Regions from separate parts of the Streptomyces sp. NPDC087300 genome, predicted to be linked through region 1. Evidence: riboswitches for the same ligand, from Rfam matches in the RefSeq annotation. Region 1 holds a riboswitch; each other region holds the start of a gene.
The links. Region 1 has a riboswitch for thiamine pyrophosphate ahead of thiC (phosphomethylpyrimidine synthase ThiC). Riboswitches for the same ligand answer to the same signal wherever they lie in the genome.
Positions count from the first base shown of each region.

Region 2: another riboswitch for thiamine pyrophosphate. It lies ahead of ACIO9J_RS10495 (thiamine ABC transporter substrate binding subunit); the one in region 1 lies ahead of thiC (phosphomethylpyrimidine synthase ThiC).
Region 3: another riboswitch for thiamine pyrophosphate. It lies ahead of thiO (glycine oxidase ThiO); the one in region 1 lies ahead of thiC (phosphomethylpyrimidine synthase ThiC).

Region 1 is NZ_JBIUYI010000006.1:504,116-513,674, reverse strand. It holds gene ACIO9J_RS27345 (LacI family DNA-binding transcriptional regulator) at 1-400, shown strand, start outside; gene ACIO9J_RS27340 (metallophosphoesterase) at 620-1,675, shown strand; gene ACIO9J_RS27335 (hypothetical protein) at 1,856-2,746, shown strand; gene ACIO9J_RS27330 (hypothetical protein) at 2,747-3,781, opposite strand; gene ACIO9J_RS27325 (hypothetical protein) at 3,778-4,500, opposite strand; gene thiC (phosphomethylpyrimidine synthase ThiC) at 4,604-6,391, opposite strand; TPP riboswitch at 6,384-6,543, opposite strand; gene ACIO9J_RS27315 (YibE/F family protein) at 6,615-8,024, shown strand; gene ACIO9J_RS27310 (SsgA family sporulation/cell division regulator) at 8,329-8,766, opposite strand; gene ACIO9J_RS27305 (IclR family transcriptional regulator) at 8,870-9,559, opposite strand, start outside.
Region 2 is NZ_JBIUYI010000002.1:1,093,565-1,103,123, reverse strand. It holds gene ACIO9J_RS10505 (ABC transporter ATP-binding protein) at 1-465, opposite strand, end outside; gene ACIO9J_RS10500 (ABC transporter permease) at 465-2,174, opposite strand; gene ACIO9J_RS10495 (thiamine ABC transporter substrate binding subunit) at 2,150-3,235, opposite strand; TPP riboswitch at 3,312-3,428, opposite strand; gene rlmN (23S rRNA (adenine(2503)-C(2))-methyltransferase RlmN) at 3,462-4,568, opposite strand; gene ACIO9J_RS10485 (phosphatidate cytidylyltransferase) at 4,661-5,764, opposite strand; gene frr (ribosome recycling factor) at 5,816-6,373, opposite strand; gene pyrH (UMP kinase) at 6,532-7,293, opposite strand; gene tsf (translation elongation factor Ts) at 7,480-8,316, opposite strand; gene rpsB (30S ribosomal protein S2) at 8,419-9,342, opposite strand.
Region 3 is NZ_JBIUYI010000004.1:949,008-958,566, reverse strand. It holds gene ACIO9J_RS20055 (hypothetical protein) at 1-356, opposite strand, end outside; gene metF (methylenetetrahydrofolate reductase [NAD(P)H]) at 409-1,326, opposite strand; gene thiE (thiamine phosphate synthase) at 1,430-2,098, opposite strand; gene ACIO9J_RS20040 (Rv2175c family DNA-binding protein) at 2,351-2,716, opposite strand; gene ACIO9J_RS20035 (NAD(P)/FAD-dependent oxidoreductase) at 2,967-4,187, opposite strand; TPP riboswitch at 4,318-4,431, shown strand; gene thiO (glycine oxidase ThiO) at 4,429-5,634, shown strand; gene thiS (sulfur carrier protein ThiS) at 5,631-5,846, shown strand; gene ACIO9J_RS20020 (thiazole synthase) at 5,854-6,648, shown strand; gene pknB (Stk1 family PASTA domain-containing Ser/Thr kinase) at 6,783-8,750, shown strand; gene ACIO9J_RS20010 (deoxyribonuclease IV) at 8,829-9,559, shown strand, end outside.

The DNA of each region.
Region 1 (9,559 bases):
CCCCGCCCACGACCCCTGCGCGGGCGCCGTCGCCGCCGACCGGCTGCTCGCCAGACCCGACAGGCCCGACGCCGTCTACGGCCTCTTCGACCCCAACGGCACCGATCTGCTCGCCGCCGCCCGGCGCTACGGCCTGCGCGTCCCCGACGACCTGCTGCTCGTCTGCTGCAGCGAGTCCACGGTGTACGCGACCACGGAACCGCCCATCACTACGCTCTCCCTCAAGCCGCGGCGCATCGGCACGGCCGTCGTCCAGCTCCTCATCGACGCCATCGAGGGCCTCGACGCGGGGCGTCCGGTCGAGCAGGTGATACCGACCGAACTGATCGTGCGCACCTCGTCCGAGCGACGTCCGCCGCGCACGACCGTCAGCCCGCCCCGCTCTTCCGGCCAGGGCTGACCCCGCGGACGACCGGGCAGAGGTACCCCACCAGTGGGGAAACCTCTGCCCAATTCGGGAGAAAACCGCGGTGAACTGGGGTTCAGCATCGATTGACCACCCCTGGTGCACCACACAGCGGGAGCCGCATTCCTATGATGGGCGGACGACACCGAGGGCCGCTGCGACCAGGCAGTCCGATCTCGGTGCAGATGCGGCGCAATGGTGGTGGAGGGGTCGATGACTCAGGGGGCCGGTCAGGGACCCGATGTGCGGACGGCGACGCTGCGCGACTTCCGCGTACCCGCGTACGTTCATGAGACCACCGGGAACCCTCAGCAGAGCGCCCCCGGAGGGGGTGAACCGTCGCAGGACGGCTACACCCCCACCCAGCGCGATCTGCCGGTCATCAACCGGGGGGACACCGTCCAGGTGCAGGTCATGCCGGAACCGCCGCAGCCGCGGGTGAGCGAGGAACACGGCCCGCTGTACGTCGTCGGCGATGTCCACGGGTACATCGACGAGCTCGTGGCCGCCCTCCAGGAGCAGGGCCTCATCGACGCGGAGGGCAACTGGTCCGCGGGCAACGCACGGCTGTGGTTCCTCGGCGACTTCACCGACCGCGGGCCCGACGGCATCGGCGTCATCGACCTCGTGATGCGGCTCTCCGCGGAGGCCGCGGCCGCCGGCGGCTACTGCAAGGCGCTCATGGGCAACCACGAGCTGCTCCTGCTCGGCGCCAAACGCTTCGGCGACACCCCCGTCAACTCCGGCGCGGGCACCGCCACCTTCCAGGCCGCCTGGCTGCTCAACGGCGGCCAGAAGACCGACATGGAGCGCCTGGAGGACCACCACCTCCAGTGGATGGCCCGCCTTGACGCGATGGAGGAGGCCGACGGCCATCTCCTCGTGCACTCCGACACGACGGCCTACCTGGATTACGGTGACTCGATCGAAGCGGTGAACGACACGATCCGCGAGACCCTCACGCGCAACGACGCCGACGAGTGCTGGGACCTCTTCCGGAAGTTCACCAAGCGCTTCGCCTTCCGCGACGAGTCGGGACCTTCGGCCGTACGCGAACTCCTCGACATGTACGGCGGCACGCGCATCGTGCACGGCCACAGCCCTATCCCCTACCTCCTGGGTGACGTCGGCTCCGAGGACGAGTCGGACGGGGGCGGTCCGGTCATCGAGGGACCGCACGTCTACGCGGAAGGCCTCGCCATCGCCATGGACGGCGGAGTGACCATGGCCGGAAAGCTACTGGTCCAACAACTCCCCCTGGGTATCTGAGCATTAGTTGGGCAGGGGCCCCCTTACAGGATCACGCTGGCCAGGGGGCCTATTTCTGGAAACCCCCTGTCACCGCGTGCCGTCACGGCTCTACCATCGGCTTATCCGTAGCAGGCTCCCCTCCGTTTCTGCCCAACGGCTCGTAGCCATGCGAGCCCTAGCCCTACGGAGCATCGGGGGATGCACATGAACAGCGCTCCACACCTGCTCAATGAGGACCGCCCCGAGTATGAGCGGATCCTCGATGAGGCGCTGCGCACCGCACCTGACCGACCGGAACTCGCCGCAGTGGGCCAGCGGCTCAACACCGAACAACTGCGCACCATGGCCCTGAACGCGACAGCACTGATCACGGCCGCGGCAGCGACCGAGTACGCGCACTACGTGAAGGTTCGCGAGGAGTTGCGCGAACCTCGACCGACGTCCACGTCGATCCGTGAAGGGAGTGGACAGAGCGCCGCGGAGTCGGGCTCCGGCGGCGTCAGCCTCGCCACCACGATGGGTGAGGTGGCCGAACCAGCGGCAGCGGGAGCCGGGGCGATCGCCGTCGTCGCGGTCCTCGCACCCGTCCTCGCGGGGACGGCGGCCGCGATCTTCCTGCTCGTCGGCTACATCCTGAAGATGCTCAACCCCGAGCCCGCCTTCGCGGACACCCTGCTCACCGCGGGATGGCTGTTCGGCGCGCTCACCGCAGGGGGCATCCTGGTCGCCGCGGTCGGTCTGCTCCTGACCGCCCTGCGCAACGGGTCCACCTCGCTCCAGGCGGCAGGACCGCACGGCGAGCGCTACAAGGAGGTGGACCGGGCCAGGGAAGCCTGGGGCCGGGCACTTCTGGAGCGGGGCATCGTGCCGTTCCTGCGGGAGGCCCTGACGGACCCGCGTACGAGCCGCGCGGCCCGCACTCTGACGTCGGGATCCGATGCGGGGAGCAGCCGCATGCCCCAACTCGGCTATCACCGGCCGGGATTCAGCAGCCCGGACGGCGGCCCGACGGCGGGTCCGCGGCCGAGCTACTCGAGCCCCGACTTCTCCAGCCCGGACTTCGGCGGGCCCGATCACAAACCGGAGTAATCAGCACGTCATCGAGGCGCCGCTGCCGGCGAGCGGCGGCGCGAACTCGAGGCGCACGGCAGGGGATCGGGGAAGGAGTACGGCCACGCCGTGGGCCCGGGACCAGCGCTCGGGCACGAGGACGTACTGCCCCCCGGACTGCAGCATGAGCTTGAGCCCGTCGTAGCGGAAGCGATAGGCGGCCTTGGGGTCCCGGCAGCGGGTCTCGCGCACTCCCGGTGCGGTGAGGCTGAGACTGTCCGCGCTGTAGACGATCGCGTACGGATAGGTGGGCAGGCCCGCGACGAACTCGCGCGCCCTGGTCTCACCGACGGCGGCCGCGTAGTCGTTGGCCGCCCAGAAGAGCCCGAGCCCCACGAGCACGAGGACGACGCCCCACTCGGCGAGCGCGGCCGCGGCGGGGCGGGGGCTCGGTGGGGACGCTGCCGGAAGCGCAAGCGGGATCGGCGGTTCCGTGCTGCCGTCTTCGGCCTCGTCTGTGTCCTCCCCGTCGTCCGTGTCGTCATCCGTGGCGTCGTCCGTGTCGTCGACCGGCGGTGGCAGGCCGGGGAGCGTACGCCACAGGTGGAGCGTGTACGCGAGGAGCAGCACGCCGCCCGACAGGCTGAGCGGGGCCGCCACGAGGATGCCGCGGAGGAAGAACCCCGGGGCGAACACGGACCAGAAGCCGCCGAGCGTGAGCAGCGCGCCGACGCCGGTCACGACGGGCAACGCACGCCGCAGCAGCCGGAGTTCCGCACCGGCCGTGAGGCGTCTGCGCAGCAGGTCATGGCCCCAGAAGGCGAGCAGCGCGACGCCCGCCGCGACCAGGAGGGGCACGTAGAGCGCGTCCAGGCTGCGCAGCAGATAGTCGGTCGTGCCGAAGCCGAGGACGGTGGAGTTCACGCCGAAGTAGTCGAAGAACCAATAGGCGTGGTGCCAGCCGAAGTAGTAGAGCAGGGCCGTGATCATGCTGGTGGGGGCGATGATCGTGCCCACGATCGTCCACAACTGCTGGATGCCGAGCGTGCCTTCGGCCGGCTCCTGTGCGGTCATGGAGCGGGAGCGATGGACGGCGGAGAGACGGAGACGGAGTCCGCGGGCGGGGATCCGTCAGGGGGTGAGCCGTCGGGCGGGGAGCCGCCGCCCGGTGTGCCGCCCGCGCAGGGGCCGAGGCCGATGATCGTCAGGACGGAGTCACGGTCGACCTCCGTGCCCGCGGCCGGGGAGATCGCCACGAAGCCGCACTCTTCGACGTCGGCGGTGTCGGCCGGGGGCAGGCTGGTGCTGTACTGCCGTTCGAGCCGGAGACAGACCGTGCCGTCCTTGCAGGCGGTACGGACGTCGTTCTGGATCAGCTGCCAGGTCTGCTTGCCGAAGTCGGTGACGGCGTCGAACGGCCGTCCCCTGTAGTTGATCGAGGGAATGTGCAGCGGCGAGGTCGGCACCTTTCCGCCGCCACCGTCGTCACCGCCGTTGCCCCCGTTGCCCCCGTTGTCTCCTCCGGAGTTGCCCGTGCCACCGGCCGTGGTCGAACCATCGGTGGTCGAACCGCCGGTGGTCGAACCGTCCGTGGCTGAGCCGTCGGTGGATGAGCCTCCCGTGGTCGTGCCGCCGTCGACGACGCCGCCCCCGGAAGCGGCGACCCCGCCTCCGGACGTACTCGATCCACCGCTCCCGTCGTCGCCGTCGCCCCCGCAGGCCGCGGTGGGCAGGCACAGAAGACTCAGGAGCAGGAGAACGGCCGGCCGGGGTGTCCGCAGAGATGTCGCCATATCGCACCACCTATGGCACCTATGCCCTGAACTGTGTGGTCTCAGGAGAATGGCACTCTGCGGACACGCCCGTCTACGGTCCTGCCCACGGGCGGGAGTTCGCTCAGTCGGCGATCGGCAGATAGACCCGGTTGCCCGCCGCGGCGAACTCCTTGGACTTCTGCTCCATGCCCGCCTCGATGTCGTCCGAGTCCAGGTCACCGCCGTGCTGACGCCGGATGTCCTGCGAGATCTTCATCGAGCAGAACTTCGGCCCGCACATCGAGCAGAAGTGCGCCGTCTTCGCGGGCTCGGCCGGCAGCGTCTCGTCGTGGAACTCCCGTGCCGTGACCGGGTCGAGGGCCAGGTTGAACTGGTCCTCCCAGCGGAACTCGAAGCGCGCGTCCGAGAGCGCGTCGTCCCAGTCCTGCGCGCCCGGGTGCCCCTTGGCCAGGTCCGCCGCGTGCGCCGCGATCTTGTACGTGATGACGCCGGTCTTCACGTCGTCGCGGTTGGGCAGGCCGAGGTGCTCCTTGGGCGTGACGTAGCAGAGCATCGCGGTGCCCCACCAGCCGATCATCGCGGCGCCGATGCCGGACGTGATGTGGTCGTACGCGGGTGCGATGTCCGTGGTCAGCGGGCCGAGCGTGTAGAACGGCGCCTCCTCGCAGATCTCCTGCTGAAGGTCGATGTTCTCCTTGATCTTGTGCATCGGGACGTGCCCGGGGCCCTCGATCATCGTCTGTACGTTGTGACGCTTGGCGATCGTGTTGAGTTCCCCGAGCGTGCGCAGCTCGGCGAACTGCGCCTCGTCGTTGGCGTCCGCGATGGAACCGGGGCGCAGGCCGTCACCGAGGGAGTACGTCACGTCGTACGCCGCGAGGATCTCGCACAGCTCCTCGAAGTGCTCGTAGAGGAAGCTCTCCTTGTGGTGCGCCAGACACCAGGCGGCCATGATCGAACCACCGCGCGAGACGATGCCGGTCTTGCGGCGCGCGGTGAGCGGGACGTACGGAAGGCGCACGCCCGCGTGCACCGTCATGTAGTCCACGCCCTGTTCGGCCTGCTCGATGACCGTGTCCTTGTAGATCTCCCAGGTCAGCTCCTCGGCCTTGCCGTCGACCTTCTCCAGGGCCTGGTAGAGCGGGACGGTGCCGATCGGGACGGGGGAGTTGCGCAGGACCCACTCGCGGGTGGTGTGGATGTTGCGGCCCGTGGACAGGTCCATGACCGTGTCGGCGCCCCACTTGGTAGCCCAGGTCATCTTGTCCACCTCCTCCTCGATGGAGGAGGTGACCGCGGAGTTGCCGATGTTGGCGTTCACCTTCACCAGGAACCTCTTGCCGATGATCATCGGCTCGATCTCCGGGTGGTTGACGTTCGCCGGGATCACCGCGCGGCCCGCGGCGACCTCGGCGCGTACCACCTCGGGGTCGAGGTTCTCGCGGATCCCGATGAACTCCATCTCGGGCGTGATCTCGCCGCGCCTTGCGTACGCGAGCTGCGTCACCGCCTGGCCCTGACGGCCGCGTCGCGGCTGGCGCGGACGGCCCGGGAAGACCGCGTCGAGGTTCTTCAGGCCGCCGCGCGGCGAGGTGTGCTTGATGCCGTCGTCCTCGGGACGGGGCGGGCGGCCCGCGTACTCCTCGGTGTCGCCGCGGGCGATGATCCAGTTCTCCCGCAGCGGCGGCAGGCCGCGGCGGACGTCGGTCTCGGCCGACGGGTCCGTGTAGGGACCCGAGGTGTCGTACAGCGTGACGGCCTTGCCGTTGGTGAGGTGCACCTGGCGGACCGGCACCCGCAGATCGGGGCGCGAGCCCTCGACATACGCCTTGTGCCAGCCGATGGACTTCCCGGCCTCAGCGCCCTCGGGCGAGCTGGAGGCAGGCGTGCGTGCGTCCGATGTGGTCATGAGACCTACTCCCTACGCCGGCATTACCCGGTAACAGGTTCGGCGGTCGACGCAGCGGATTCCGTACGGCTCGTGCACGATTCGTTCGTGCCGTTGCGTACGAAGGTCAGCGCCCTCTCAGCCCGGTGCTCCGAGCTCCCGCGATTGCAAAGGTGGCTCCACGCTAGCGTCATGTCGGGCGCGCTGAACAGAGGGCCCCCTCCGTTCTTGCGATGATCGGGCAGTGACCACCACAGAGCCGCCGTCCCAGCCGCCCGTCACCGAACCGCCTCATGGGGGCCACGGACACGGGCATTCCCACAGTCACGGCCCTGCCGCGCCGGTCTCCAAGCACCTGCGCAAGGTCATCGCCGCGGTGCTGATTCCTTTCGCCACCGCGGTGGTCGTGGGGCTCATGGTGCTCTGGCCCGGCGGCGCGCCCGCGCACGAGCGGACCGGCGTCGGCTTCGACCGGCAGATGCAGTCGGCGAAGGTCACCAAGATCCTCGAACTCCCGTGCAAGGACCTCAACGCCTCGCAGACCCCGCCCAACGGCGACACCTCCACCGCCGAGGGCCAGTCCGCGCAGTCCCGCGCCGACGGCGTCTGCAAGAAGGCGACGATCGAGGTGAGCAGCGGCAAGGACGAGGGCCGCACCTTCCACGAGATCATCCAGCCGGACTCACCGCGCCAACTCCACACGGGCCAGCAGGTGGTGGTCGCCTACGAGCCCAAGGCACCCGAGGGGCTCCAGTACTCCGTCACCGATGTGAACCGCAAGATCCCCATGGCGCTGCTCGCCGGGATCTTCGCGCTCGCCGTCGTCGTGGTGGGCCGGCTGCGCGGTCTGATGGCTCTGGTCGCGCTCGCCATCAGCTTCATGGTCCTGACGTTCTTCATCCTGCCCGCCATCCTCCAGGGCTCGAACCCACTGGTCGTCGCGGTGATCGGGGCGAGCGCCATCATGCTGATCGCGCTCTATCTGTGCCACGGACTCACGGCCCGCACCTCGGTCGCCGTCCTCGGCACGCTGATCTCTCTCCTCCTCATCGGACTGCTCGGTTCGCTCTTCATCGGCTGGGCAGCGCTGACCGGCAACACGGACGACAACACCGGGCTCATCCACGGCCTGTACCCGTCCATCGACATGAGCGGTCTGCTGCTCGCGGGCGTCATCATCGGTTCGCTCGGCGTCCTCGACGACGTGACCGTCACCCAGACCTCGGCGGTCTGGGAACTGCACCAGGCCAACCCGACGATGGGCTGGCGCGGCCTCTACCGCGCGGGCATCCGCATCGGCCGCGACCACATCGCCTCGGTCGTCAACACCCTCGTCCTCGCCTACGCGGGCGCTGCGCTGCCCCTGCTGCTCCTCTTCTCGATCGCACAGTCCAGCGTGGGCACAGTCGCCAACAGCGAGCTCGTCGCCGAGGAGATCGTCCGCACCCTGATCGGCTCGATCGGCCTGGTCGCGTCGGTGCCGGTGACGACCGCGCTGGCCGCACTCGTGGTCTCCGCGGACCGCTCGACGGGACCGGCCGGCGCGGTCCCCGGTCCGGCTGCCGGTGCCGGTGCCGGTCCTGCTTCCAGCCCCGCTGCCGGTGCCGCACGGCCGTCCCTGGGCGGGGGCAGGGGGCGGCGCCGGAAGCGGTGAGTTCTGACCGGGGTGTTTCTTGGGGGCGGTGTGGTGTTGAGGGGCGGTATTGAGGCGGATGGGGCTGGGACGTGTCGAGGCGGGCAGCGCTGGGGCGGATGGCGCTGGGGCGGGCGGTGTTCAGCGTGATGCCGGCGTCGGGCGCTGCTAGCCGTGCGTTGCTAGTCGTGCGTTGCTCTCGGTGTTGGTATCGGGTGTTGCTGTCAGCCGTGCCTGTGAGCGCCGCCGGGAGGCGAGTGCGCCGCTGCGGATGCCGTGAAATGCATCAATCCGCCATTCACCCCCGCCCGTTGACGACGGCGGTTCAGCCCGCGTTCTGCTCCTCGGCGAGGATGCGGTCGAGCGCCTCGTCGAGATGCGTGTCGAAGTCGGCGAGCGCCCGCTCCTGCCCGAGCGGCACCAACTTGTCCGTACGGTCGAGGAACGCGAGCAGCGGCGGGATGCCCACCCTGAACAGCGCCTGGTCCCCGCCGACCTGAAGCCTGATCAGCGCCTCGTCGAGCAGCTCGGGGTCGGTGGGCTCGATGCGCACGTCGCCGTCACCGCACGGCCTGCCCACCCCGTCGACCAGCAGCTCCCGCCCGAACGCCCAGGTCACCGGGGCGTCCCCGGGCAGGTGGAACGTCAGCCGCACGGCATAGGGATCGCCGGTCTCATAGCGCAGCTCCACCGGGATGCGGAACGACAGCTCCTCGGAAACGAGGAAGCTCATCATGACCTCTGCCTGCACCGACTCGCCCATCGCGCCCTACCCCGTCGCTTAGCCCTCGAGTGGCCAGGAACCAACTCCCTGACACTCCTGGCATCTTGCTTAACGTGCACACCAGATCACAAGGAGTGAGTTTTCAGATGCTGATAGAGAAGGCGAGTGTCCTTAGTAGCTTTCCGATCTCGCTCTGCAATCGCTCCGCGGCGGGAAGCAGCCGCTCCGCCTGGCTCAAGGGAACGGAAATGGCCAAGGTCGCCGCGGTGTCCCCCACCGTGATCGGAATCGCGGCGCAAACCGTCCCGAGCGCGTACTCCTGACGCTCCACGACGGGCCGCATCCGCCCCATCGCGTCGAGCCTGCGCAGGAGCGTCCGGTCGTCCCGTACCGAGTAGCGCGTGATCGAACGGACCGGGTAGCGGTCGATGTGGTCCTGGCGTGCCTCATCGTCGAGTTGGGCGAGGAGGCACTGGCCGATCGCGTGGGCATGTCCCGTCTCACGGAAGTCCGCCCACTCGTGGACCGCGGGGTTGCTCGGAGTGTCGGCGACGGCCACGAGCTCGATCTCGCCCTCGCGGTACACGGCGAAGTACAGCGGGACGCCGATGGTGTCGCGCCAGTGCTCCAGAGCCTCCCGGATCGTGCCGCGGCGATTCTGCTGCGCCCCGCTGCTGCTCAACCGCTCGGCAGCCTCGCCGAGCACGAACAGCCCCTTGTCGCGGCGCAGATAGCCCTCGTGGGTCAGGGTGCGCAGCAAGTGATACGCGGTGGGAAGGGCGAGTCCCGCCTCACGGGCCAACTGCTTGGCGGGGGCGCCGTGCAGATGCGA
Region 2 (9,559 bases), on a different contig from region 1:
CCTGGGGCGCGGGGCGAGCGCCCGCGCGAGCGCGACCCGCTGCTGCTCGCCGCCGGAGAGCGCGGCGACCGCGCGCCGCTGCGCCTTCGGCAACCCGACGAGCTCCAGCAACTCGGCGACGCGGTCGGCCTGTTCGCCCCGCGAAGCGCCGTGCATCCGCAGCCCGAAGGCCACGTTGCCCGCCACGTCACGCTGCGGGAAGAGCTGATGGTCCTGGAACATCAGGCCGACGCCCCGCTTGTGCGCGGGCACCCCGCCCTGGTCCTGCCCACCGAGCAGGACCCGCCCCGCGTCCAGGCCCTGGAGCCCGGCGACCGCCCGCAGCAGCGTCGACTTGCCGCTGCCGCTGGGCCCGAGGACACAGACGATCTCGTGCTCGGCGACGTCGAGGTCGACGGCGTCGAGCGCGGCCCGCGCCCCGAAACGTACGGTCGCGTCCCGCAGGCTCAGCAGTGCGTCCGTCATCAGAACTCCCCCGTGGTGCGGTCGGTACGGATGCGTTCGAGGAGCAGCAGCGACACCGCGCACACCACCATGAGGATCGTCGAAAGGGCCATCGCCTGGCCGTAGTTGAGGTCACCGGCCCGCCCGAGCAGCCGTGCCACGGCGACCGGCAGGGTCGGGTTGTCCGGCCGCGCGATGAAGACGGTCGCGCCGAACTCGCCGAGCGAGACCGCGAAGGCGAACCCGGCGGCGATCAGCAGCGCCCGCCGCACCATCGGCAGGTCGACCTCGCGCCAGGCCCGCAGCGGCGAGGCCCCGAGCACGGCGGCAGCCTCGCGCAGCCGCCCGTCCACCGCGCGCAGCACCGGCAGCATGGTGCGTACGACGAAGGGCACGCCCACCAGCGCCTGGGCGAGCGGCACCAGGATCCAGGACGAGCGCAGGTCGAGCGGGGGCTTGTCCAGGGTGATCAGGAAGCCGAAGCCCACGGTCACCGCGGAGACCCCGAGCGGCAGCATGAGCAGCGCGTCGAAACCGCGCACGAGCCGCCCGGCCCTGCGGGTGAGCGCGGCGGCGGCGAGCCCGCCGATGACGACCGCGATGGCCGTCGCCACGACCGCGTACTGGAGCGAGTTCCAGACCGCCTCGATCGGCGGCACGAGGAAGGCGCCGCCCTCCGCCGAGGTCAGCTCCTTGTAGTACGCGAATCCGAAGCCGTCGGGACCGTCGAAGGACCGCTGGATCAGCACCCCGAGCGGCAGCAGGATCAGCACGGCGACCGTCGCCATGACCAGGCCGAGCAGCGTCCACTGCGCCGCCCCGCGCGGCCGCCGTGCCACGGCCGACGCGTCGACGAGCTTCAGCGCGCTCTCCCTGCGCCGCACCGTCCACGCGTGCACCGCGAGAATCAGCCCGACCGCGGCGAACTGCACGATCGTCAGGACGGCGGCCGTCGGCAGGTCGAGCAGCTGTGCGGTCTGCCGGTAGATCTCCACCTCAAGGGTGGAGTACGCGGGCCCGCCGAGGATCTGCACGACGCCGAAGGAGGTGAAGGTGAAGAGGAAGACCATCAGCGCGGCGGCCGCGACGGCGGGGCCGAGCGCGGGCAGTGTCACCGTGCGCCAGGCCGTCCAGCGCGAGGCGCCGAGCATCCGCGCGGCCTCCTCCTGGCGCGGATCGAGCTGCGACCAGAGTCCGCCGACCGTCCGTACGACGACGGCGTAGTTGAAGAAGACGTGCGCGAGCAGGATCGCCCACACCGTGGTGTCCAGGCGCACGCCCCACAGCTCGTCGAGGAGTCCGCCGCGGCCGAGCAGCGCGAGGAAGGAGGTCCCGACGACGACCGTCGGCAGCACGAACGGCACGGTCACGACGGCCCGCAGGACCTGCTTGCCCGGGAAGTCGAAGCGCGCGAAGACATACGCGCCGGGGAGCGCGACCAGAAGCGTGATCGCGGTCGACGCGAGCGCCTGCCAGGTGGTGAACCACAGCACGTCCCGGATGTCGGACTGCCCGAGCACCTCGGTGATCCGCCCGAACCGCCAGACACCGTCGACGTGCAGTCCGCGCGCGACGATCGCCGTGACCGGATAGGCGAAGAAGAGCGCGAAGAACGCGACGGGCACGGCCATCAGACCGAGCCGCGCCGCGCTCCCCCGGCCGAGGCCCGCGCGAGAGCGGGCCCCGGCCTTCCCGGCCGCGTCGCCTACTTCACTACGAGCGAGGTCCACGACTTGATCCACGGCTCGCGGTTGTCGGCGATCTTCTTCGGGTCCAGGGTCTCGGGCTTGTCGACCGTCACGCCGTGCTCGGTGAACAGCGCGGGCAGCTTCGTGCCCTCGCGCACCGGGTTCACGAACATGTTCAGCGGCATGTCCTCCTGGAACTCCTTGCCCGCGAGGAAGTCCAGGAGCGCCTTGCCGCCCTTGGTGTTCTTCGCGTTGCTGAGCAGCCCCGCGTACTCGACCTGCCGGAAGCAGGTGCCGGTCGCGACGCCGGTCGGCGCCTCCTTGGGCTGCGGCTTGGCGTAGAGGACCTCGACGGGCGGCGACGAGGCGTACGAGACGACAAGCGGCCGGTCACCCTTGGCCTTCTTGCCGCCGGCCGACCCGGAGAACTCCTCGTTGTAGGCCTGCTCCCAGCCCTCGACGACCTTGACGCCGTTGGCCTTGAGCTTCTTCCAGTAGTCCTGCCAGCCGCCGTCGCCGTACTTGGCCGCGGTGCCGAGCAGGAAGCCGAGCCCCGGCGAGGACGTCGCGACGTTCTCGGTGACGAGCAGGTCCTTGTACGCGGGCTTGGCGAGGTCGTCGAAGGACTTCGGCGGCGCCAGCTTCTTCTCCGCGAAGTACTTCTTGTCGTAGTTGACGCAGATGTCACCGCTGTCCACGGGCGTGACCCGGTGCTTGTCCGCGTCCACCCGGAACTCGGGCTTGATCTTCTCCGCGCCCTCGACCTGGTACGTCTGGAAGAGCCCGTTGTCGAGCGCGCGCGAGAGCAGGGTGTTGTCGACGCCGAAGAAGACATCGCCCTGGGGGTTGTCCTTGGAGAGGATCGCCTTGTTGACGGCGGCGCCCGCGTCCCCGTCCTTGAGGACGTTGACCTTGTAGCCGGAGCGCTTCTCGAAGTCCCTCAGTACGTCCTTGGAGACGTTGAAGGAGTCGTGGCTGACGAGCGTGACGCTCTTGGAGTCGCTCGTGCCCGACCCGCTGTCGGAGCCGCCGCACGCGGAGAGCGCGACGAGCCCGATGCCCACCGCGACCGCGGTGAACGTGACCTTCTTGGTGGTGCTCACTGGAACTTCCTCCTGGGTGACCAGGAGAAGACGCGGCCCCGCCCACGGCGAAGAGGCCGCGGGCAGGGCGCAACAGCTTGAGTAATGACCGAACTTCCTACCCAGAATGACCTGGGCGAGGTTCAGAGGGTCTGCGGCCCACCTGTCCAAGGTGCCGCACTCTCAGCGCTGTGGCGCTCCCCTGTCGGAATATGCAGATGTATGTACGAGGCGTACGCCCGCCAGACTACCTCTCGGCCGCGGCGAGCTGCCCGCACGCTCCGTCGATCTCCTGGCCCCGGGTGTCCCGGATGGTCACCGGCACCCCATGGGCGGCGATGGCCTCGACGAACGCCTTCTCGTCCTCGGGCCGCGAAGCGGTCCACTTGGAGCCCGGCGTCGGATTCAGCGGAATCAGGTTCACGTGCACCGGCTTGTTCTTGAGCAGCCGGCCGAGCCGGTCACCCCGCCACGCCTGGTCGTTGATGTCCCTGATCAGCGCGTACTCGATGGAGAGCCGGCGGCCGGACTTCGCCGCGTACTCCCAGCCCGCGTCGAGCACCTCGTTCACCTTCCACCGCGTGTTCACGGGGACGAGGGTGTCGCGCAGCTCGTCGTCCGGCGCGTGGAGCGAGATGGCGAGGCGGCACTTGAAGCCCTCGTCGGAGAACCGGTGGATCGCCGGGACGAGACCGACCGTCGAGACGGTGATCCCGCGCTGCGAGAGCCCGAGGCCGTCCGGCTCCGGGTCGGTGAGGCGGCGGATGGCACCGGCCACCCGGTTGTAGTTGGCGAGCGGCTCGCCCATGCCCATGAAGACGATGTTGGACAGCCGCGCGGGACCGCCCGGAATCTCGCCGTCCCTGAGCGCCCGCATGCCGTCGACGATCTGGTGCACGATCTCACCGGTCGACAGGTTCCGGTCCAGACCGGCCTGTCCCGTGGCACAGAACGGACAGTTCATCCCGCACCCTGCCTGGGAGCTGATGCACATGGTGACCCGGTCCGGGTACCGCATGAGCACCGACTCCACGAGCGTCCCGTCGAAGAGCCGCCAGAGCGTCTTGCGGGTGGTGTCGTCGTCACAGCTGATGTGCCGCACCACGGACATCAGATCGGGCAGCAACGCCTCACGGAGCTTCTCGCGCGCACCGGCGGGGATGTCCGTCCACTCGGCCGGGTCGTGCGCGTACCGCGCGAAGTAGTGCTGCGAGAGCTGCTTGGCGCGAAACGGCTTCTCGCCGATGGCGGCGACGGCTTCCTTGCGCTCGGCGGGCGTGAGGTCGGCGAGATGCCGCGGCGGCTTCTTGGCCCCGCGGGGCGCGACGAAAGTGAGTTCTCCGGGTACAGGCATGGTCCTTCCAGTGTCGCAGACATACGACAAGGGGCTCGCCGCCCTGTGGACAACGAGCCCCTCACGCATGAATGCGCAGGTCAGACCGGCAATCAGCCGGACCCGACGAAGATCACGAGCAGCAGCCAGACCACCGGCGCCGTCGGCAGCAGGGAATCCAGGCGGTCCATGATGCCGCCGTGGCCCGGCAGCAGCGTGCCCATGTCCTTGATGCCGAGGTCCCGCTTGATCATGGACTCGCCGAGGTCGCCGAGCGTGGCGCTCACCGCGACCGCGAAGCCGATGAGCAGGCCCTGCCACCAGGTGCCGTCCTCGATCATGAACTGCATGCACAGCGCGCCCGCCGCCATCGCGAAGGTGACCGCGCCGACCAGGCCCTCGCGGGTCTTGCCGGGGCTGATGCGCGGCGCCAGCTTGTGCTTGCCGAAGCGCCAGCCGATCGCGTACGCCCCGGTGTCGCTGACCACGGTCAGGAGCAGGAACGTCAGGACGCGCTGCGGGCCGTCGTCCGCGGTGAGCATCAGCGCCACGAAGGTCGCGAGGAACGGCACGTAGAAGGCCGCGAAGACCCCTGCGGTGACGTCCTTCAGATAGCCCTCGGGAGGCTCGGTCATGCGCCACACCAGGACGGCGAGCGCGGTGAGCGCCATCGCCACCCAGGCGCCCTCGGCCCCGCGGACGTAGCCGGCCACGACCATCGCCGCGCCGCCCACCGCCAGCGGGACCAGCGGCGCCTTGATGCCCTTGCGCTCCTCGAGCCGGGAGGTGAGCTCCCAAAGACCGACCACGACGGCGACAGCTATGACGCCGACGAAGACGGCCTTCACGATGAACAGCGACGCGATGATCACCGCGCCGAGTCCCACACCGACTCCTATGGCCGCCCCGAGGTCGCGGCCCGCGCTCTTCTTCTGCGGTGCTGCCGGGGCGGGCTGTGGTGCGCTGGGCATGGGCTCCTGCGGAGGCTCGTCACGGAACAGGGGGCCGCCCATCCGAGTGGCCCCCCGGTCGTCGTCCTGGTCTCCGCCGCTCACGGGTACGTCGGGCACGATGGGCATGGGCTGCGTCTCAGACGGAAACAGCGCGTCCTGCGCATCGTACGCGGGACCTGCCGGGGTCGCCCCCTGACCAGGCCCCTGGTCGGGCGGCCCCCAATACCCGGCTCTGGGCGGCGCCCCCCAGGAAGAGTCGTTCACGGATCGCTTTCCTGATTCCTCGGACTTCGATCAGCCTCGATCGGACCTCGATCAGACTTCGAGCAGCTCGGCTTCCTTGTGCTTGAGCAGCTCGTCCACCTGTGCGACGTACTTCGCGGTGGTGTCGTCGAGCTCCTTCTCGGCGCGGCGTCCCTCGTCCTCGCCGACGTCGCCGTCCTTGATCGCCTTGTCGAAGGCTTCCTTGGCCTTGCGACGGATCGAACGGATCGAGATCTTGGAGTCCTCGGCCTTGGTCTTGGCGACCTTGATGTACTCCTTGCGGCGGTCCTGGGTGAGCTCCGGGAACGTCACACGGATGATGTTGCCGTCGTTGCTCGGGTTGACGCCGAGGTCGGAGTCGCGGATCGCCTGCTCGATGTTGCGCAGCGCGCTCTTGTCGAACGGGGTCACCACGGCCATCCGCGGCTCGGGCACCGAGAACGAGGCCAGCTGGTTGATCGGCGTCAGCGCGCCGTAGTAGTCAGCCACGATCTTGTTGAACATCGCCGGGTGCGCACGGCCGGTGCGAATCGCGGCGAAGTCCTCCTTGGCGACCACGACGGCCTTCTCCATCTTCTCCTCGGCCTCGAGGAGGGTCTCTTCGATCACCACTTGCTCCTGCGTGTCTTGAGTAGGCCCGGCATGGCACGGGGGCGGCCGGCTGCGTCGCGTCTCTTTCCTGCACGGTGTCCGACCGGCAGGGCTTTGTCCATCCCCTCAAGGGGCGTCTCGCGTACGTCCCTTGAGGCTGACCCAGGTCCCTGGGGTCAGGCCCGGCTTCCCTGGTCGCCCACGAGTGTGCCGATCTTCTCACCCTTGACGGCTCGGGCGATATTGCCTTCGGAGAGCAGCTCGAAGACGAGGATGGGCAGTTTGTTGTCCCGGCACAGCGTGATCGCGGTCATGTCGGCGACCTTCAGGTCCTGGGTGATGACCTCGCCGTAGCCGAGGGCGTCGTACTTCACCGCGTCGGGGTTGGTCCTGGGGTCGGAGTCGTAGACCCCGTCCACCCCGTTCTTGCCCATGAGCAGCGCCTCGGCGTCGATCTCCAGGGCGCGCTGCGCGGCGGTGGTGTCGGTGGAGAAGTACGGCATGCCCATGCCCGCACCGAAGATGACCACACGGCCCTTCTCCAGGTGGCGCACGGCGCGCAGCGGGATGTACGGCTCCGCGACCTGCCCCATCGTGATGGCGGTCTGCACGCGGCAGTCGATGCCCTCCTTCTCCAGGAAGTCCTGGAGGGCGAGGCAGTTCATGACCGTGCCGAGCATGCCCATGTAGTCGGAGCGGGCCCGGTCCATGCCGCGCTGCTGGAGCTCGGCACCGCGGAAGAAGTTGCCGCCGCCGATCACGATGGCGATCTGGGCGCCGTCACGGACGACGGCCGCGATCTCGCGGGCGATGGCGTGCACCACGTCGGGGTCGACCCCGAGGCCGCCCCCACCGGCGAACGCCTCGCCGGAGAGCTTCAGCAGGAAGCGTCCGGCAACTTTGTCGTCGTCACTCTTCGAGTCGGCCTTGGTGGTCATGTGGTTCTCGCTTCTCTTACTTGGCACACATGCGAAGAAGGCCACTGCCGGTGGGGTGTCGTTCGCATCCCATGCTCGGCAATGGCCTCCTCGTCAGATCCTGCGGTCGTACATCACGCACGAGGTGCCGTGCGCGGGCGACCGCTGTCGACCCTAGCGGGGTCTACCGTCGATCGCGGTACGGACTCAGATGCCGACCTTGATGCGCGAGAAGCGCTTCAGGGTGACACCGGCCTCGGCGAGAACCTTCTCGACCGACTTCTTGTTGTCCAGCGCGTACGGCTGACCGAGGAGGGTGGCCTCCTTGAAGAAGCCGTTGACACGCCCCTCGACGATCTTCGGCAGCGCGGCCTCGGGCTTGCCCTCGGCGCGGGTGGTCTCCTCGGCGACGCGACGCTCGGACTCGACGACCTCGGCCGGGACGTCCTCGCGGGAGAGGTACTTCGGCGCGAAGGCGGCGATGTGCTGCGCGATGCCCTTGGCGACGGCGGCGTCGGCCTTGTCCAGCTCGACGAGGACACCGATCTGCGGGGGCAGGTCGGGCATCGTGCGGTGCATGTACGCGGTGACGTAGGCGCCGGAGAACTGCGCGAAGCGGTCCAGGACGATCTTCTCGCCGAGGTTGGCGTTGGCCTCGTCGACGTACGCCTGGACGGTCTTGCCGGCCTCGATCTCGGACGCGAGCAGCGTCGCGAGGTCGGCCGGGGACGTCTTGGCGACGTGGGCGGCGAGGTTGTTCGCCACGGCCTGGAACTTGTCACCCTTGGCGACGAAGTCCGTCTCGCACTTCAGCTCGACGATGACACCGGAGGTGTTGTCGTCGGCGATGAGGGAGACCACGGCGCCGTTCTCGGCGGAGCGGCCCTCGCGCTTGGCGACGCCCTTCTGGCCCTTGATGCGCAGGGCCTCGACGGCCTTGTCGACATCGCCCTCGGCCTCGTCCAGCGCCTTCTTGCAGTCCATCATGCCGGCGCCCGTGAGCTCACGGAGCTTCTTGACGTCAGCGGCGGTGTAGTTCGCCATGATCGAAAATTCTCTCTCGAAGTCTGAAAGATCTACGAAGGTCTACGGGTGAACGGCGGGGGCCGATCGGGCCCCCGCCGTCAACTACCGAACCTGTGAGGGTCAGGCCTGCTCGGCGTCCGCGGCCGGAGCCTCGGCGGCGGGCGCCTCAGCAACGGGCGCCTCGGCGGCAGCCTCGGCCGGCTTGTCCTCGGCCTTGGCCTCGTCAGCCTTGGCGTCCTCGGCCTTGGGGGCCTCGTCGGCCTTCTTCTCGCCCTCGAGCAGGTCGCGCTCCCACTCGGCCAGGGGCTCGCCCTGGGCCTTCTCGCCCGGCTTCGAGTCACCGGTGGCCACGCCGGAACGGGCGATGAGGCCCTCGGCGACGGCGTCGGCGATCACGCGGGTGAGCAGGGTGACGGAGCGGATCGCGTCGTCGTTGCCCGGGATCTTGTAGTCGACCTCGTCGGGGTCACAGTTGGTGTCGAGGATGGCGACGACCGGGATGTTGAGCTTCCGGGCCTCACCGACCGCGATGTGCTCCTTCTTGGTGTCCACGATCCAGACGGCGCTGGGCACCTTGGACATCTCGCGGATACCACCGAGGGTCTTCTCCAGCTTGGCCTTCTCGCGCGAGAGCACGAGGAGCTCCTTCTTGGTGAGACCCGAAGCGGCGACGTCCTCGAAGTCGATCTGCTCGAGCTCCTTGAGGCGCTGCAGACGCTTGTAGACGGTCGAGAAGTTGGTGAGCATGCCGCCCAGCCAGCGCTGGTTCACGTAGGGCATGCCGACGCGGGTCGCCTGCTCGGCGATGGCCTCCTGCGCCTGCTTCTTCGTGCCGACGAACATGACCGTGCCGCCGTGGGCGACGGTCTCCTTGACGAACTCGTAGGCGCGGTCGATGTACGACAGCGACTGGAGCAGGTCGATGATGTAGATGCCGTTGCGCTCGGTGAAGATGAAGCGCTTCATCTTCGGGTTCCAGCGACGGGTCTGGTGACCGAAGTGGACGCCGCTTTCCAGCAGCTCCCGCATCGTGACGACGGCCATGGCCGTTCTCCTTGATTTTCTCGGTTGTGCCGCGTGTGCCGGACGGCACTCGCGCCTGACGCCCGCGTTGCGCCTTGCCACTAGGGACCGAGGGGCGCTGACACCGGCTGTTTCATGGCCTGATGTCGGGGCGTGCGAAGTCGACCCGGTGACCCGGATCGCCACAAGAAGTGTACGGGACCCGCGAGGTAGCGGGTGACGCCGCTGCCCTTGACCG
Region 3 (9,559 bases), on a different contig from region 1:
AACTCCAGGTCGGACACCTGGAGCGTCGGGTCCTTGGCCTCCGCCGCGTCCTGTGCGGCGGCGCCCCGTGCGGAACCCCTGCGGCGCTTGCTGAGGCCCGGCTGCCCGCCGAGCGCCCAGCCGGTGGAGAAGCCCTTGCGGAACGACAGCGTCACATACGTCTGGCCGGTGGCGAAGGCGACGGCGCCGAGGCCGATCACCCACACCGACGGCATCAGCACGCCGAGGACGACGCCGAGGAAGCCCACGAAGGCGAGCAGCCGCCAGCGCAGCCTCGCCTTGTACTGCAACAGCACCTCGCCCAGCAGCCACAGCGCGACGAATCCGAACGCGATGTAGAGGACCGCCCAGCCCATGTACGCCCCTCTCCCCTGCGACTGTTCCCCGTGGGTACCGGGGTACGGCCGGTCAGGCCTGGTGGTGCAGGCCCAGATTTTCGTAGATCTCCAGCGTCGCCGTGGAGTTGTTGAGCGTGATGAAGTGCAGCCCCGGCACGCCTTCGGCCAGCAACCGCGCGCAGAACTCCGTTGCGAACTCGATGCCAATGGAGCGTACAGCGGCGGGATCGTCTTTGACCGAGAGGATGCGCTCTTTCAGCTCGGCCGGGAACACGGCGTTGCTGAGCTGGGGCAGCCGTTCGAGCTGGCGGACGTTGGTGACCGGCATCATCTCGGGGATGATCGGCGTCTCGCAGCCCGCGGCCTCGACGCGGTCGCGCAGCCGCAGGTACTCCTCGGGGTCGAAGAACATCTGCGTGATCGCGTAGTCCGCGCCCGCCCGGCACTTGTCGATGAAGTGCCGGGTGTCCGATTCCCAGTCGGGCGAGCGCGGATGCATCGCGGGGAAGGCCGCGACGCCCACGCAGAAGTCACCGGACTCCTTGATGAGTTCGACCAGTTCCGCGGCGTAGGTGAGGCCCTCGGGGTGGGCGATCCAGTCGCCCAGCGGGTCGCCCGGCGGGTCGCCGCGGACCGCGAGCATGTTCCTGATGCCCGCGTCCGCGTACTGCCCGATGATGTTGCGCAGTTCGGCCACGGAGTGGTCGACCGCGGTCAGATGGGCGACCGGCGTGAGCGTCGTGTCGGCGACGATCTGCTGGGTCTCCTTGACGGTGCCGGTGCGGGTCGAACCACCCGCTCCGTACGTGACGGAGACGAAGTCAGGCGCGGCCGCCTCGACCCGGCGCAGCGCGTTCCACAGGTTCCGCTCGCCCTTCGGCGTTTTCGGCGCGGAGAACTCGAAGGAAAATGTCGTTTTGCCGGTCGCGAGCATGTCTCGCACCGTGCGCGCACGGTCAGACCTGGTCGAAGCTGTGCCTAGGGCCATACCCGCAGGTTAGCCAGGCTGCGCCGGTCGCCCAACCACGCCTCCGCGAATTGTCCGCTTTGCCGGGCTGTTGTCCACGGATCGGACACTCCCGGGCTGTTGCTCATACAGACGTACGTGCGCGCAGCCGCTCGGCGAGATCGGCGGCCGCCGCACCGGGGTCTTCCGCCTCGGTGATCGCGCGGACCACCACGACCCGGGAAGCGCCCGCGTCGAGCACCTCGTCGAGGTTGCCCGCGTCGATGCCGCCGATCGCGAACCAGGGGCGGCCCGTGCCGAGGGAGGCGGTGTACCTGACCAGGTCGAGCCCGGGGGCGTGGCGCCCCGGCTTGGTGGGCGTGGGCCAGCACGGTCCCGTGCAGAAGTAGTCCACGCCGTCCTGCGTGGCCGCCGCCGCGGCCTCGGCCTCGGCGTGCGTGGAGCGGCCCACGAGCACGTCGTCACCGGTGGCGCCGAGGATGGCGCGGGCCGCGGGCACGGGCAGGTCGCCCTGGCCCAGGTGCAGCACGTCGGCGCCGATGGCGTGCGCGACGTCCGCGCGGTCGTTCACCGCGAGCAGCTTGCCGTGCCTGCGGCAGGCGTCGCGGAAGACCTGGAGGTGCTCCAGCTCCTCGCCGGCCTCCATGCCCTTGTCGCGCAGCTGCACGATGTCGACACCGCCCGCGAGGACGGCGTCGAGGAACTCCGGGAGGTCTCCCTGGCGCTTGCGGGCGTCCACGCACAGGTAGAGCCGGGCGTCGGCGAGCCGTGCGGGCGCGGGCTTGGTGGCCATGAAGAGGTCCCCCCGTTGTCGGTGTCGGTGCGCAAGGGGCCGTGGGGGGGGGGGGGGGCCCCCCCCCCCCCCCCCCCCCCGCGCCGCGGGGGGGGGGGGGGGGGGGGGGGGGGGGGGGGGGGGGGCGGGGGGGGGGGGGGGGGGGGGGGGGGCGCGGGGGGGGGGGGGGGGGGGGGGGGGGGGCGGGGGGGGGGGGGGGGGGGGGGGCCCCCCCCCCCCCCCACGGCCCCTGCGTCGAACGGTTCGATCAGGTCAGACGGCGAGCGCCTGGGCGCGGCGCTTCACCTCCGTGCCGCGATTCTCGCTCAGTGCCTGCGCGGGGGTGCCGGGCAGGGTCGGGTCGGGGGTGAAGAGCCACTCGAGCATCTCTTCGTCGGAGAAACCGTCGTCCTTCAGGAGCGTCAGGGTGCCTGCGAGGCCCTTGACGACCTTGTCGCCGTCGATGAAGGCGGCCGGCACCTGAAGCGCGCGGTTCTCACCACGGCGCACGGCGATCAGCTGGCCCTCCTTGACCAGCTGGCGCACACGCGTCACCTCGACATCGAGCATTTCCGCGATGTCGGGGAGGTGGAGCCAGGCGGGGACGAGAGCATCGGTCTTTGCGTCAATCTCGGTCACGGGTCCAAGCGTGCCATCTCTGGCCGGGGGCCGGAAACTGGGCGTGCTTCCTCTGGGGGTGGGCCCCCTGTTCCCCGGGCTCGGGGGCGACGCTTCTGCTTCGGCTGCCGGGCCCCGGGGGGGACGGTTGTGTTCGGAGCGCGGGCCCGTGGGGGCTGGGCGCGCAGTTCCCCGCGCCCCTTAACGGGGCCCGTCTCGGGGCCGCAGTTCCCCGCGCCACTTACGGGGCCCCCGCCACGGAGCCCGGTTCTTACGGGGCTACCGCCTTCTTCAGCGGGATCGACGGGTCCGATGTCAGGGTGGGGTCCAGGTGGGTGGCTGATTCGATGAGTTTGCGGCCCTGGGCCAGGTCGCGGGGGCGGCCCACCGCCAGGACCGCGACCAGGGCGCCGTCCCGGAGCCAGCACACGGACCAGGCCGCGCCCGTCGGGTCGCCGCGCCAGACCAGCTGGTCGGCGCCCGCGTGATGGCCGGCGTACTGCACGAAGCGGCCGAACTGCTCCGACCAGAAGTACGGCACCGGGTCGTACGGCGCCGGATCCTCGCCGACGATGTTCGCCGCCACCGTGCGCGGGCCCTGGAGGGCGTTGTCCCAGTGGTGGACGAGCAGGCGCTCGCCGTACCTGCCGGAGGGGAAGGAGGAGCAGTCGCCGACCGCGTACACGTCGGGCGCGGAGGTGCGCAGCCGGTCGTCGGCCACGACCTCGCGGTGGGCGCCGAGCTCGATGCCGGAGCCGGTGAGCCAGTCGGTCGCGGGGCGGGCGCCGATGCCGACGACGACGGCGCCCGCGGGCAGCCGGGTGCCGTCGGCGAGGACCACGACGCCGGGCTCGACGCGCGCCACGCGCGCGTGGGTGCGCAGGGTGGCTCCGGAGTCCGCGTACCAGCCCTCCATGGGGGCGGCGACCTCGGCGGGCAGCGCGCCCGCGAGCGGCCGTTCCGCCGCCTCGACCACGGTGACCGCGCAGCCCGCCTCGCGCGCCGCAGTGGCGAACTCGGCGCCGATCCAGCCCGCGCCGACGACCACCACGTCGTGCTGTTCGGCGAGCACGGGACGCAGCCGCTCGGCGTCGTCCAGGGTGCGCAGGAGATGGACGCCGCGGACGCCCTCGGTGCCGGGCAGCTGGACCGGGGCCGCGCCGGTCGCGAGGACCAGGACGTCGTAGCCGACCGGGCCCGTGGCGGTGTCCAGCTCGTGGTCGGCGGGGCGCACCCCGGTGACCTCGCGGCCGAGGTCGAGGCCGATGCCGAGCGCCTCGAAGTCGATGTCAAAGGCGGAGCCCTCCGCCTTGCCGAGCAGCACCGCCTTGGACAGCGGCGGCCTGTCGTAGGGCTGGTGGGGTTCCGCACCGATCAGGGTGACCGGTCCCTCGAAGCCCTGGTCGCGCAGGGCGACGGCGGTCTGCACACCGGCCATCCCCGCACCGACGATGACGACGTGCCGCTCTGCGTGCCTCTGCTGCTCGCTCACCCGATCACCTTAGGGCGGCGGCCCCGCCCGGATTCAGAGGCCGCGGAGGAGATCTTTGACACACCGTCACTGCGCATACCCGGACAGCTCCCCTACTGCGGCCGGAAGTGAAGGGCTAGGGTGGCCGGTGCAGAACACTCGCGGGAGCCCGGACGCACCGGGCTGAGAGGGAGGCTGAGACGGCCTCCGACCGTACGAACCTGATCCGGGTCATGCCGGCGAAGGGAGGGGCTGGACGCCCATGCATTCCCCTGCGACATCATCGTCCGCCACCACCGACGTCCTCGTCGTCGGAGGCGGCATCATCGGCCTGGTCACGGCCTGGCGGGCCGCGCAGCGCGGTCTGTCCACCACGGTCGTGGACCCCGAACCGGGCGGCGGCGCGGCGCAGGTCGCCGCGGGCATGCTGGCCGCCGTCACCGAACTGCACTACGGCGAGCAGACGCTGCTCGGCCTCAACCTGGAATCCGCGCGGCGCTATCCGGACTTCGCCGCCGAGCTGACCGAGGCGAGCGGCCACGACCTCGGCTACCGCGCCTGCGGCACGCTCGCCGTCGCGCTCGACGCCGACGACCGCGCCCACCTGCGCGAACTGCACGCGCTACAGCGCAGGTCGGGGCTCGAATCGGAGTGGCTGAGCGGCCGCGAGTGCCGCCGTCTCGAACCGATGCTCGCCCCGAGCGTGCGCGGCGGGCTGCGGGTGGACGGCGACCACCAGGTCGATCCGCGCCGGCTGACCGCGGCCCTCGTGGTGGCCTGCGAGCGGGCCGGGGTGGTCTTCCACCGGGACTGGGCCGAGCGCCTCTCGGTCGTACGCGACCGCGCCCGCGGAATCGTCACGGCGGACGGCACCGAGCTGGCCGCCGAGCAGACCGTGCTCGCGGCGGGCAGCCTCAGCGGGCGGCTCGCGGGCGTCCCGGACGACGTCCTGCCGCCCGTGCGCCCCGTGAAGGGGCAGGTGCTCAGGCTGACGGTGCCGAAGGCGTACGCGCCGTTCCTCAGCCGCACCGTGCGCGCCGTGGTGCGCGGCAGCCACGTCTATCTGGTGCCCCGGGAGAACGGCGAGCTCGTCGTCGGCGCGACCAGCGAGGAGCTCGGCTGGGACACCACGGTCACCGCGGGCGGCGTCTACGAGCTGCTCAGGGACGCCCATGAACTCGTCCCCGGCATCACCGAGCTGCCGCTCACCGAGACCCGCGCGGGACTGCGCCCCGGCTCCCCCGACAACGCGCCGATGCTCGGCCCGACGCACCTCGCGGGACTGCTCCTGGCCACCGGCCACTACCGCAACGGCGTCCTGCTGACGCCCCTCACGGGTGACGTGCTGGCGCACGCCCTGGTCACCGGCGAACTACCGGACGAGGCAAGCCCGTTCACCCCACGGCGCTTCGCCGAGCCCTCCCCCGCCACCGCCCCTTCTGCCGCCCTTACGGAGCAGCCCGCATGACCACCACACCGCTCGCCGTCTCCGTCAACGGAGAAGCACGGGACATCGCCCCGGGCACCACGCTCGGCGCCCTCGTCGCCACCCTCACCACGGCCCACTCCGGAGTGGCCGCCGCCCTCAACGAAACCGTCGTACCCCGCGCGCGCTGGTCCAGCACCGCGCTCGGCGCGGGCGATCGCGTCGAAGTACTCACCGCCGTCCAGGGAGGCTGAAGCGACCATGGCGGACGACCCCTTCCTCATCGGCGGTCTCACCCTCTCCTCGCGCCTGATCATGGGCACCGGCGGAGCGCCGAGCCTGGACGTCCTGGAGCGTTCCCTCGTCGCGTCGGGCACCGAGCTGACCACCGTCGCGATGCGCCGCCTCGACCCGGGCGTGCAGGGCTCCGTGCTCTCCGTCCTCGACCGGCTCGGCATCCGCGTCCTGCCGAACACGGCGGGCTGCTTCACCGCGGGCGAGGCCGTCCTCACCGCCCGTCTCGCGCGCGAGGCGCTCGGCACCGACCTCGTGAAGCTGGAGGTCATCGCGGACGAGCGCACCCTGCTGCCCGACCCCGTCGAGCTCCTGGACGCCGCGGAGATCCTGGTCGACGACGGCTTCACGGTGCTGCCGTACACCAACGACGATCCGGTGCTCGCGCGCAAGCTGGAGGACGCGGGCTGCGCGGCGGTCATGCCGCTCGGCTCCCCCATCGGTTCCGGGCTCGGCATCCGCAATCCGCACAACTTCCAGCTGATCGTGGAGCACGCACGCGTGCCGGTGATCCTGGACGCGGGCGCGGGCACCGCCTCCGACGCGGCGCTCGCCATGGAGCTGGGGTGCGCCGGGGTGATGCTCGCCTCCGCGGTGACCCGCGCGCAGGAGCCGGTCCTGATGGCCGAGGCCATGCGGCACGGCGTCGAGGCGGGGCGCCTCGCGTACCGGGCCGGGCGGATCCCGCGGCGGCACTTCGCGGAGGCGTCCTCGCCGGCGGCGGGCATGGCGCGGCTGGATCCGGAGCGGCCCGCGTTCTGAGGGGGCCGTCGTTCTGAGGGAGTCCCGTTCTGAGGGGCCGGGTGCCGGGGAGGCCTGTTACAGCTCGGCTGCAGTACGGCTGTGAATCCCCCCGCACGGGATGGCCTGTCGGTGCCTGCTCGTAGACTCCCTCCGTGGACACGACCCTTCAGGACCCGCTCGTCGGGCAGCTGCTCGACGGCCGTTACCGGATCGACGGACGCATCGCGGTCGGCGGGATGGCCACGGTCTACCGGGCCGTGGACATCCGCCTCGACCGCGAGCTCGCGCTCAAGGTGATGCACCCGACGCTGGCCGCCGACGCGTCCTTCGTCGAGCGCTTCATCCGCGAGGCCAAGTCGATCGCCCGCCTCTCCCATCCGAACGTGGTGGGCGTCTTCGACCAGGGCACGGACGGTTCGTACGTCTACCTGGCGATGGAGTACATCGCGGGCTGCACCCTGCGCGACGTGCTGCGCGAGCGCGGCGCCCTGCAGCCCAGGGCCGCGCTCGACATCCTGGAGCCGGTCCTCGCGGCGCTCGGCGCCGCGCACCGCGCCGGGTTCGTGCACCGCGACATGAAGCCGGAGAACGTGCTCATAGGGGACGACGGCCGGGTCAAGGTCGCCGACTTCGGGCTCGTGCGCGCGGTGGACACCGTCACGAACACGACGGGCACCATCCTCGGGACCGTCTCCTATCTCGCCCCCGAGCAGATCGAGCACGGCACGTCGGACACCCGCGTCGACGTGTACGCGTGCGGGGTCGTGCTCTACGAAATGCTCACCGGCGCCAAGCCGCACTCCGGCGACTCCCCGGCCCAGGTGCTCTACCAGCACCTCAACGAGGACGTGCCGCCACCGTCGGCGGCCGTTCCCGGGCTCGCCTACGAACTCGACGAGCTGGTCGCGTCCGCCACCGCGCGCACCCCCGACGTCCGCCCGTACGACGCGGTGGCGCTCCTCGGCCAGCTGCGGCAGGCGCGGTCCGTCCTCACCGAGGACCAGCTGGACGCGGTGCCGCCGCAGGCGCACGCCTCGGACCGGGACAACGCCGACGACCGCACGCACGTGATCCCGCGCGCCGCGCGCTCCGTCCAGCTGACGCTCCCCGAGGAGAACGGCGAGGGCGGCCGGGCGGCTCCGGAGGGCCAGGACGCCCTCAACCGCACCAGCATCCTGACCACCCCGCCGCCCGCGCCGCCGGCCCCCGCGCGGGCCTCGCGCCGGCGGCTCGACCCGCGCCGCCGCACGGTCGCGGTCATCACCGCCGTGCTCCTGGTCCTGGGGCTCGGCGCGGGCGTCTGGTACATCAATTCCGGCCAGTTCACGAAGGTCCCGCCGCTCCTCACCAAGACCGAGGCGGACGCCAAGAAGCGTCTCGAAGAGGCCGGGCTCGACGTGAAGGAGGTCAAGCGCGCCTACAGCGACACCGACAAGCGCGGCACGGTCATGGCCACCGACCCCGCGGCCGGCGAGCGCATCCGGGACAACGGCAGGGTGACGCTGACGGTGTCGCGCGGCCCGGACACCGTGAAGGTCCCCGACGTCAAGGGCATCGCGCTGGCCACGGCGAAGAAGGAACTGAAGAACTCCGGGCTCGCACCGGGCATGGTCACCTGGAAGTTCGACGAGGACGTCAAGAGGGGCACCGTGATCAGCACGGAGCCGCGGTCCGGCTTCACGCGCAAGGCGGGTTCGGCCGTGGCCCTCGTCGTCTCCAAGGGCGCCCCGATCCAGGTCCCGGACGTGACGGGCGACTCCGAGGAGGACGCCGTCTCCGAGCTGGAGGATGCCGGGCTCAAGGTCGAGATCGCCGAGAAGCGGGTCTTCTCCGACGAGGACAAGGGCAGCGTCGCCAAGCAGTCCCCGGTCGAGGACGTGGAGCTCGCCCAGGGCGACAAGGTCACGCTGACGATCTCCAAGGGCCCGGTCATGGTCGAGGTCCCTGACGTGACCGGCATGAAGGTCGACGAGGCCGTCTCGAAGCTGGAGGGCGTGGGCTTCGACGTGGAGAAGGACCGCGGTCTGCTCGGCCTCTTCGGGGACACCGTGAAGGAACAGTCGGTGGACGGCGGCGACGAGGCGCCCAAGGGCTCGACCATCACCATCACGATCCGCTGAGCCCCCGGCCGCGGCCAGGAGCGGGGAGCTCCGGGGCCGCGGCGGGAGCACCCCCGCGCGCGTGCCACCCTGGACGGCGTGAGCAGCGACAAGTCCCCCAGCACGCCGGTCCCGAGCGCGGCGTCCCGCAACCCCGTCGGCGGCCATGTCCCGGTGGCCGGCGGCCTCGCGTCCGTCGGCCTGTCGTACGCCCGTGAGCTGGCCGCGGAGACCGTCCAGGTCTTCGTCGCCAACCCGCGCGGCTGGGCGACGCCGCCCGGCAACCCGAAGCAGGACGAGGAGTTCCGCGCGGCCTGCGCCGCCGAGGACATCCCCGCGTACGTGCACGCGCCCTACCTGATCAACTTCGGCTCGCACACCGAGGCCACCGTCGAGAAGTCGGTGGAGTCCCTGCGCCACTCGCTGCGCAGGGCCCGCGCGATCGGCGCCCTGGGCGTCGTCGTGCACACCGGCTCGGCGACCGGCGGCAGGGAGCGGGCGGTGGCCCTGCGGCAGGTGCGTGAGCGCATGCTGCCGCTCCTGGACGAGCTGACGCACGACGACGACCCGTTCCTGCTCCTGGAGTCGACCGCGGGCCAGGGCTCCTCGCTCTGCTCGCGCACCTGGGACTTCGGCCCGTACTTCGAGGCGCTCGACTCCCACCCCAAGCTGGGCGTCTGCCTGGACACCTGCCACATCTTCGCGGCGGGCCACGACCTGGCGGGCCCCGGCGGCATGAAGCAGACCCTGGACCTGCTCGTGGACACCGTCGGCGAGGGCCGGCTGAAGCTTGTGCACGCCAACGACTCCAAGGACGTGGTCGGCGCCCA